Regions from separate parts of the Streptomyces sp. NPDC048191 genome, predicted to be linked through region 1. Evidence: riboswitches for the same ligand, from Rfam matches in the RefSeq annotation. Region 1 holds a riboswitch; the other holds the start of a gene.

Region 1 (4,205 bases):
GGCGACGATGCCCTACATCGCGCTCCAGCTGGTCGGCATCCAGGCGGTGCTGGACGTGATGGGCGTCGGCGGCGGCGACAACACCAACTGGTTCGTGAAGGACCTGCCGCTGCTGATCGCCTTCGGCGTGCTGGCGGCCTACACCTACTCCTCCGGGCTGCGGGCCCCCGCCCTGATCGCCTTCGTCAAGGACGCGCTGATCTACATCGTCATCGCGGTGGCGATCATCTACATCCCGATCAAGCTGGGCGGCTTCGACGACGTCTTCGCCAAGGCGGGCCACGCGTTCAGCCAGGTCAACCCGGCGACGGGCAAGCCGCGCGGCGCGCTCGTGCCGCCCGAGGCGGGCCAGTGGACGTACGCCACCCTGGCCCTGGGCTCCGCGCTGGCGCTCTTCATGTACCCGCACTCGATCACCGCGACGCTCTCCTCCAAGAGCCGTGAGGTGATCCGCCGCAACACCACGATCCTGCCGCTGTACTCCCTGATGCTGGGGCTGCTGGCCCTGCTGGGCTTCATGGCGATCGCGGCCGGGGTCAAGGTCACCAACGGGCAGCTGGCGATCCCGCAGCTGTTCGAGGACATGTTCCCGGACTGGTTCGCGGGCGTGGCCTTCGCGGCGATCGGCATCGGCGCGCTGGTGCCGGCGGCGATCATGTCGATCGCGGCGGCGAACCTCTTCACCCGCAACATCTACCGGGACTTCATCAAGCCGGACGCCACACCGAAGCAGGAGGCCCAGGTCTCCAAGATCGTCTCGCTGCTGGTGAAGGTCGGCGCGCTGGTCTTCGTCCTCACCATGGACAAGACGGTCGCCATCAACTTCCAGCTGCTGGGCGGCATCTGGATCCTGCAGACCTTCCCGGCGCTGGTCGGCGGCCTGTTCACCCGCTGGTTCCACCGCTGGGCCCTGCTCGCGGGCTGGGCGGTCGGCATGGTGTACGGCACGTTCGCCGCGTACGGCGTCGCCTCCCCGACCCAGAAGCACTTCGGCGGCTCGGCGAAGGAGATCCCGGGCATCGGCGAGATCGGCTACATCGGCCTCACGGCGTTCGTGCTGAACGTCGTGGTCACCGTGGTCCTGACCTTCGTCCTGAAGGCGCTGAAGGCCCCCGAGGGCCTCGACGAGACCAGGCCGGACGACTACACGGCGGACGCGGGCGACCCGGGGGTCCAGGTGGAGCTTCCGCCTGCGACGGCCGGCGCCGGTCACTAGGCAGCCGTCGTACGACGGGCCGCCGGGGAAAATCCGGCGGCCCGTCGTCGTACCCCTCCGGCAGACTCGGTGCCATGGACATCGTGATCCGGCCCGCGCACCCCGGCCAGTACGAAACCCTCGGTGAGATCACCGCCCAGGCCTACCTCCAGGACGGCCTCCTGGACTTCGGCGAGAGCGACCGGTACCTCGGCGAGCTGCGAGACGTGGCCAAGAGAGCCGCCGCGGCCGACGTGCTCGTGGCCATGCGGAACGACACCCTCCTCGGCGGCGTCACCTTCGTCCCGTCCCCCGGCCCCATGGCCGACATCGCCCGCCCCCGTGAGGCCGAGATCCGCATGCTGGCCGTGGCCGGCGCCGCGCGCGGCCAGGGCGCCGGTGAGGCCCTCGTGCGGGCCTGCGTCGACCGGGCGCGAGCCACCGAGGGCTGCCGGGCCGTCGTCCTGTCCACCCAGCGCACGATGCACGCCGCCCACCGCATCTACGAACGGCTGGGTTTCGTTCGCACACCCGAGCGGGACTGGAATCCGCTGCCCGAGCTGGACCACATCACTCTGCTCACCTACGAGTTGACACTCTGACACCGCCACGACACAACATCTGGGGGTGACACGACAGCCCGGCACTAGATGTATGCTCGACCTCGCTGTCGCCGCAGGGGAATCCGGTGCGAATCCGGAACTGTCCCGCAACGGTGTACTTGCGCGTGTTCGCGCGCCTGTGTCAGTCCGAGGACCTGCCGGCAGCACGCGCCCGGCCGTCCGGCCCGGGTGCCTTCCGACGTCCGGGCCTCGTGGGGTGGGCCGGTGGACGCGACGCCGTGTGCGCTCGTGGCTGCCCCCTGCCCTCCGCAAGGCCCCCGTGCCGAGCGAGGGAGAGCCCCACGTGACCATCGCGCCAGCAGATCCGGCTTCAGCCAGCGGCCTGGAGACCGACGGTCCCGGTGCCGCGCTGCTGCGGACCCTGACCGAGCTGACCGCCGACCTCCCCGACGCCGACCCCGGCCGGGTCGCCGCCGCCGCGCTGCGCGGCCGGTCCGCTCGGGCCGACGAGGCGGAGTTGCGCGAGCTGGCCACGGAGGCCGCCGCCGGACTCATCTCCGACGACCCCGCCTACTCCCGGCTCGCCGCCCGGCTGCTGACCGTCTCCATCCGCGCCGAGGCCGCCTCGCAGGGCGTGACGTCCTTCACCGAGTCCGTGGCCGTCGGGCACCGCGAGGGGCTCATCGCGGACCGGACCGCCGAGTTCGCGCGGCTGCACGCCGAGCGGCTCGACGCGCTGATCGACCGGCGGGCCGACGACCGCTTCGGCTACTTCGGCCTGCGCACCCTGCACAGCCGCTACCTGCTGCGGCACCCCATCACCCGCAGGGTCATCGAGACGCCCCAGCACTTCATGCTGCGCGTGGCGAGCGGCCTGGCCGAGGACGACACGACCAGGTCGGCCGACGAAGTCGCCGCGCTCTACGGGCTGATGAGCCGCCTGGACTACCTCCCCTCCTCCCCCACCCTCTTCAACTCCGGCACGCGGCACCCCCAGATGTCGTCCTGCTACCTCCTCGACTCCCCGCTGGACGAGCTGGACTCCATCTACGACCGCTACCACCAGGTCGCCCGGCTCTCCAAGCACGCCGGTGGCATCGGTCTGTCGTACTCCCGCATCCGCAGCCGCGGTTCGCTGATCCGGGGCACGAACGGGCACTCCAACGGCATCGTCCCGTTCCTGAAGACCCTGGACGCCTCGGTGGCGGCCGTGAACCAGGGCGGCCGGCGCAAGGGTGCCGCGGCCGTCTACCTGGAGACCTGGCACTCCGACGTCGAGGAGTTCCTGGAGCTGCGGGACAACACCGGTGAGGACGCCCGCCGCACGCACAACCTGAACCTCGCGCACTGGGTCCCGGACGAGTTCATGCGCCGGGTCAACGCCGACGAGCAGTGGTCGCTGTTCTCCCCGGCGGACGTGCCGGAACTGGTGGACCTGTGGGGCGCGGAGTTCGACGCCGCCTACCGCAAGGCCGAGGCGGCGGGTCTGGCGAGGAAGTCCATGCCGGCCCGTGAGCTGTACGGCCGGATGATGCGCACCCTCGCGCAGACCGGCAACGGCTGGATGACCTTCAAGGACGCCGCCAACCGCACCGCCAACCAGACGGCCCTGCCGGGCCACGTGGTCCACTCCTCCAACCTCTGCACGGAGATCCTGGAGGTCACGGACGACGGGGAGACGGCGGTCTGCAACCTCGGTTCGGTGAACCTCGGTGCCTTCGTGGCCGACGGGGACATCGACTGGCAGCGGCTGGACGAGACCGTCCGCACCGCCGTCACCTTCCTCGACCGTGTCGTGGACATCAACTTCTACCCGACCGAGCAGGCGGGACGGTCGAACGCCAAGTGGCGTCCCGTCGGCCTCGGCGCGATGGGTCTTCAGGACGTCTTCTTCAAGCTGCGTCTGCCCTTCGACTCGCCGGAGGCGGAGGCCCTGTCCACGCGGATCGCCGAGCGGATCATGCTCGCCGCGTACGAGGCCTCCGCCGACCTCGCCGAGCGCAACGGCCCGCTGCCGGCCTGGGAGAAGACCCGTACGGCCCAGGGTGTGCTGCACCCCGACCACTACGGCGTCGAGCCGGCCTGGCCGGAGCGCTGGGCCGCCCTGCGGTCGCGCATCGCGTCCGTCGGCATGCGCAACTCGCTGCTGCTCGCGATCGCCCCGACGGCCACCATCGCCTCCATCGCGGGCGTGTACGAGTGCATCGAGCCGCAGGTCTCCAACCTGTTCAAGCGCGAGACGCTCTCCGGCGAGTTCCTGCAGGTCAACTCCTACCTGGTGCAGGACCTGAAGAACCTCGGCGTGTGGGACGCGCGGACCCGGGAGGCGCTGCGCGAGTCCAACGGCTCGGTGCAGGACTTCGCCTGGATCCCGGCCGACGTACGGGCGCTGTACCGCACGGCGTGGGAGATCCCGCAGCGCGGCCTGATCGACATGGCCGCGGCGC
Region 2 (4,205 bases), on a different contig from region 1:
AGCCCGCGCCCTCCACGGGGTAGGCGCCGCCGTAGGTGCGGCGGAGCAGGCCCCTGCGTTCCAGGACGCTGAGGTCACGACGGATGGTCTCCGGCGCGACAGCCAGATCGACGGCCGTGGTGGTGACCTCGACACGCCCCTGGTGACGGGCGAGCGCGAGAATCCGGCTCTGACGCTCCTCGGCGTTCATCGCTCACCTCGCCTTCCATACCCGGTCCGGGCACGGCGCGCCCGGTCTTGCCGCACATTTATACCAATCGCCTTTTGCAGCAAACCCGCCCACAATGGGCCTGAAACCGCCCGATGATGCCTGGAGTGATTGAGTGAATCCCCAGGTCAGGGCGCCCGCAGTGAGTTTTGCCCGTTTGCCGGTGCCCGTGTGGGCCGCCTGCAGTGCCCGGTTCGGGCGGACGGCGAAGTGCGGCTGCCAATGATCACGGGCCCGGCAAGAGGTCCGCGAACCGCGAGGGCCCGCTCCGCACGACGTGTCCGCGGAGCGGGCCGGTGTTGGCGCCGCGTGTTCATCAGGCGCATATCGGCGAGTTGGAGACGGTGTCGGGTGGGCTCGTCCGAGGCGGGTGTTCCCAGTCCTGGGGACTGCGGAGGGGGAGAGCGGCCGGTGGCGTACGTACCGCTGCCGTCGGCCCGGGTCTGCAACGTGAGTCGACGGCGAACGCAGCACGTGCCCGGCAGCAGGGCACCGGCCGGCCAGGGCAGACTTCGGCGCGCAGGAGGCGGCGCCAAGCAGGGCCCGTACCCGCTGGGGCACCTCCCCGCCGGTGACAGCGGGGGCGGCGCGGCCGCCCCCCGGCGACGGCCGCCCGGTCGCCTGCCTGCGTGGCGGCCTCCTCATCCGGCCGGCGCTCCAGGACGAAGGCACCTGCTCCTGGGCAGCCGGCGCCGACTCCTGGCCGAGCCGTCGGGTGCTCCTCGGTCAGCCGGCGTCAGCGGTCCGGGCGTTCCAGCGGTCCTCGACCTTGGCGAGGCGCCAGTACGCGATGGCCATGGCCCAGACCACCACGAACAGGCCGACGATGACGTAGCCGACGTTGTCCAGGTTCAGGTCCGCGATCCAGCCGGTGACACCGTCGTCCAGGCCGAGCTTGTCGTGCAGCACGCCGACCAGCTCGATGGTGCCGACGAAGAAGGCCACCACGATCGACAGGCCGGTGATGGTGAGGTTGTAGAAGACCTTGCGGACGGGGTTGGAGAAGGCCCACTGGTAGGCGAAGTTCATGAAGGTGCCGTCGAGGGTGTCGAACAGGCTCATGCCGGCGGCGAAGAGCAGCGGCAGGCACACCACCGCGTACCAGGGCAGTCCGGCGGCGGCGCCGTTGCCGGCCAGGGCGAGGAGCAGCACCTCGGTGGTGGTGTCGAAGCCGATGCCGAAGAGGAAGCCGAGCGGGAACATCTGGCCGGGCCGGCGAATGGACTTGGTGAGCCGGCCGAGGAGACGGTTCATGAAGCCGCGCGACTCGAGGTGGGCCTGCAGCTCGGCCTCGTCGTAGCGGCCGACGCGCATCGCCCTGAAGACGCGCATGATTCCGAACAGCGCGACCAGATTGAGGGCGGCGATGAGATACAGGAAACTTCCGGAGACCGTGGTGCCCACGGTACCGAGGACTTGGTGGGTTCGCGAGCCGTCGTTCATCAGCGTGCCCGCGAGCTTGGCGCCGCCGGCGACCAGCACGGCCATGACGACCACCACGCTGGAGTGCCCGAGCGCGAACCAGAAGCCCACCGACACCGGACGCTGACCGTCGGCCATCAGCTTGCGGGTGGTGTTGTCGATCGCGGCGATGTGGTCGGCGTCGAACGCGTGCCGCATACCAAGGGTGTAGGCCGTGATGCCCAGCCCCACTCCGAACGCCTTGGAGCCGACCTCGTAGTGGTGCGGGACCACGAGCAGGAAGAGGATCCCGAAAGCCACGACGTGCAGAGCGACGATCACGCCCAGGAGGCCGGCCGTGCGGAGGGTGTCCTCACGGCGCCAGCGGAAGGAAGGGGCGTCGGTTTCGGGCACGCCTCGGGACACGGTCATACAGTCACGCTCCAGCACCTCGTGGATCAGTCTCGTGCTGTCGTGGCCGGTCTCCTGGCTGACGGGTCATCGTGCCCGCCCCTGCCTTCCCAGCCGTGAGGCCAGTGGCAATGCATGGGTGGGAACTCCCCGATCACAGTGGCGAGGGCCGCTCCGGACTGAGCCTTTGAGGGGCTGTCACCGGTCTTCCCGAACACCACGACCCGCCCACCCTAGAAGGCTGAAGACGGAGGCTGCAAGATTGCACAACTGATCAGGTGTCCGGCTGGAGCGCCGGCGACTGCGATGATGAGGGCATGCATCTCGTCCCCGCGGAACGTGCCGGGCAGCGGATCATCGACGACCATCGGGTCTGCGATGCCATCGCCGCTGTCGGCGCGCCCGAACGCGTGCGCGCTTGGGCCGACCGCTTCTCTCTGCTCTCCGATCCCGGGCGCCTGTCCCTGCTGCTGGCTCTCCATGAGGCGGGCGCCATCGCCGTCTCCGACCTGGCCGTCGCCACCGGCATGCGGGACACGGCCGTGTCCCAGGCCCTGCGCCTGTTGCGGACCGCCGGCATCGTCCAGGGCGAGAAGGATGGCCGAATCGTGCGCTACCGGCTCATCGACGGCCCGATCTCAGCTTTGCTGGAACACTGCGCGTCACGCGATACGAACGTCGGCAGCACGCCGTCAGGAGGAGCGAGTAGCACGGGAGGACAGTGAGGACCCGTAGCTGCGCGCAGTCGCGGCGAGCCGTCCGCAGGACCAACCGCGGCGGTTGCACACGAAGTCGGCCGAGCCCACGATCGGGCGCCGGCGCCAACTCGGCCGCCCCAGAGGCCGCTGTCCCAGGGGCTTGCAGCACACCGCTGCCCGGACCTGGAACAGGCGCTACGCCCTACAGGTCCGGGCAGGGTCCCGCGATGGGGTCAGCTGCCGTCTCCGGTGTCCGAGCCTCCGGTGTCCGAGCCTCCTGTGTCTGAGCCTCCGGTGTCCGAGCCCCCGGTGTCGGTTCCTCCGTTGTCCGTTGCGGCGGGTGCTCCGGTGTCCGTGCCTCCGTTGTCGGTTGCGGTGGGGGCCCCGGTGTCCGTCGCGGTGGGGGCTCCGTTGTCCGTTGCGGTGGGAGTTCCGTTGTCCGTTGCGGTGGGGGTTCCGGTCTCCGTCGCGGTGGGGGACCCGGTCTCCGTCGCGGTGGGCGAACCGGTCTCCGTCGCGGTGGGCGAACCGGTCTCCGTCGCGGTGGGCGAACCGGTCTCCGTCGCGGTGGGGCTCGGCTGTTGCGGCGTGGGGCCGGTCTCGGGCGGACTCGTGGCCGGCGCCGGTGATGTCTCGGTCGGACGGGGCAGTGACGGTACGACGATGATGGCCGGCGGGTTCTTCGGTATGGGAACCCGCACGAGGACGATCACGATGACGTCACGGCCGTTGTGGCGTGCGTGTCGCTTCTTGACCTCGTAGCAATGGATCGCCTTCGGTTCCTTGTGCGTCCGGTAGCACTTGATGACCTTGGCGCTGGGCGCGCGATCGGGTGCCTTCGTCGCCGCACCGGCGTCTGTTTCCGCCATGGCCCAGGCGCCCGCCACCAGGCAGGAGGTGGCCGTCACTGCGACACCGATTTTCCTGAGTTTGTTGTCCATTTTTCAAACTCCCGTTCGTGTTGGCTGCGGGGACACACGTGAGCGTCACTTCCGGTCCTCGGGAGATCCAGCGGCAACAAACCCAGCCAGGACGAGGACTCTTTTCCTGCGGACTCCGCGGTCGTCATCCCCCCAAGCGGGTGGTGTCACGGAATTCGGTTCCGGGTTTTGATTTCGAGGGTGGCGTCCAGCTTGCGGCCGTTGGCGCACTTCCCGCCCAGGGCATAGGAGGCCGGCGGGACGGAGTTCGGGATCCGCAGTGTGCCCTGGACGTCCTCCGGGTGGGTCTGGCCCCGGGACGTCAGACGCACCGTCCCGGCGTCGAGCACCTGGGCATAGACGATGGCCGAGCTGTTGCTGCCGCATTCCGAGCTGTTGAGGTTGACCGTACTGCCCGGATAGGCGGGGTTCGGTGTGACCTCCAGGAGGCCGAAGTCTCCTGCGTACGCGGTGGTGTTCGGGATGGCCAGTAGTGCCGTAGCCGCAGCCGCTGCTGCAGGGAAAAGGCGTGCCGTCCGCATCCCGTGCTCCTCTCGCGTGGCTGAG

The links. A riboswitch is a leader RNA that binds a small molecule or an ion and turns the genes downstream of it on or off. The one in region 1 is predicted to bind cobalamin.
Region 2: linked by a shared signal. The riboswitch ahead of AB0D93_RS39620 (HoxN/HupN/NixA family nickel/cobalt transporter) and the one ahead of AB0D93_RS14625 (ribonucleoside-diphosphate reductase subunit alpha) in region 1 are both predicted to bind cobalamin.

What each region holds. Positions count from the first base shown of each region.
Region 1 covers NZ_JBEZMO010000007.1:169,662-173,866, reverse strand. Annotated here, with positions in the region: gene mctP (monocarboxylate uptake permease MctP) at 1-1,216, shown strand, start outside; gene AB0D93_RS14630 (GNAT family N-acetyltransferase) at 1,291-1,797, shown strand; cobalamin riboswitch at 1,833-1,975, shown strand; gene AB0D93_RS14625 (ribonucleoside-diphosphate reductase subunit alpha) at 2,102-4,205, shown strand, end outside.
Region 2 covers NZ_JBEZMO010000049.1:22,810-27,014, reverse strand. Annotated here, with positions in the region: gene AB0D93_RS39625 (DeoR/GlpR family DNA-binding transcription regulator) at 1-190, opposite strand, end outside; gene AB0D93_RS39620 (HoxN/HupN/NixA family nickel/cobalt transporter) at 935-2,041, opposite strand; cobalamin riboswitch at 2,068-2,257, opposite strand; gene AB0D93_RS39615 (metalloregulator ArsR/SmtB family transcription factor) at 2,338-2,745, shown strand; gene AB0D93_RS39610 (hypothetical protein) at 2,952-3,659, opposite strand; gene AB0D93_RS39605 (hypothetical protein) at 3,806-4,180, opposite strand.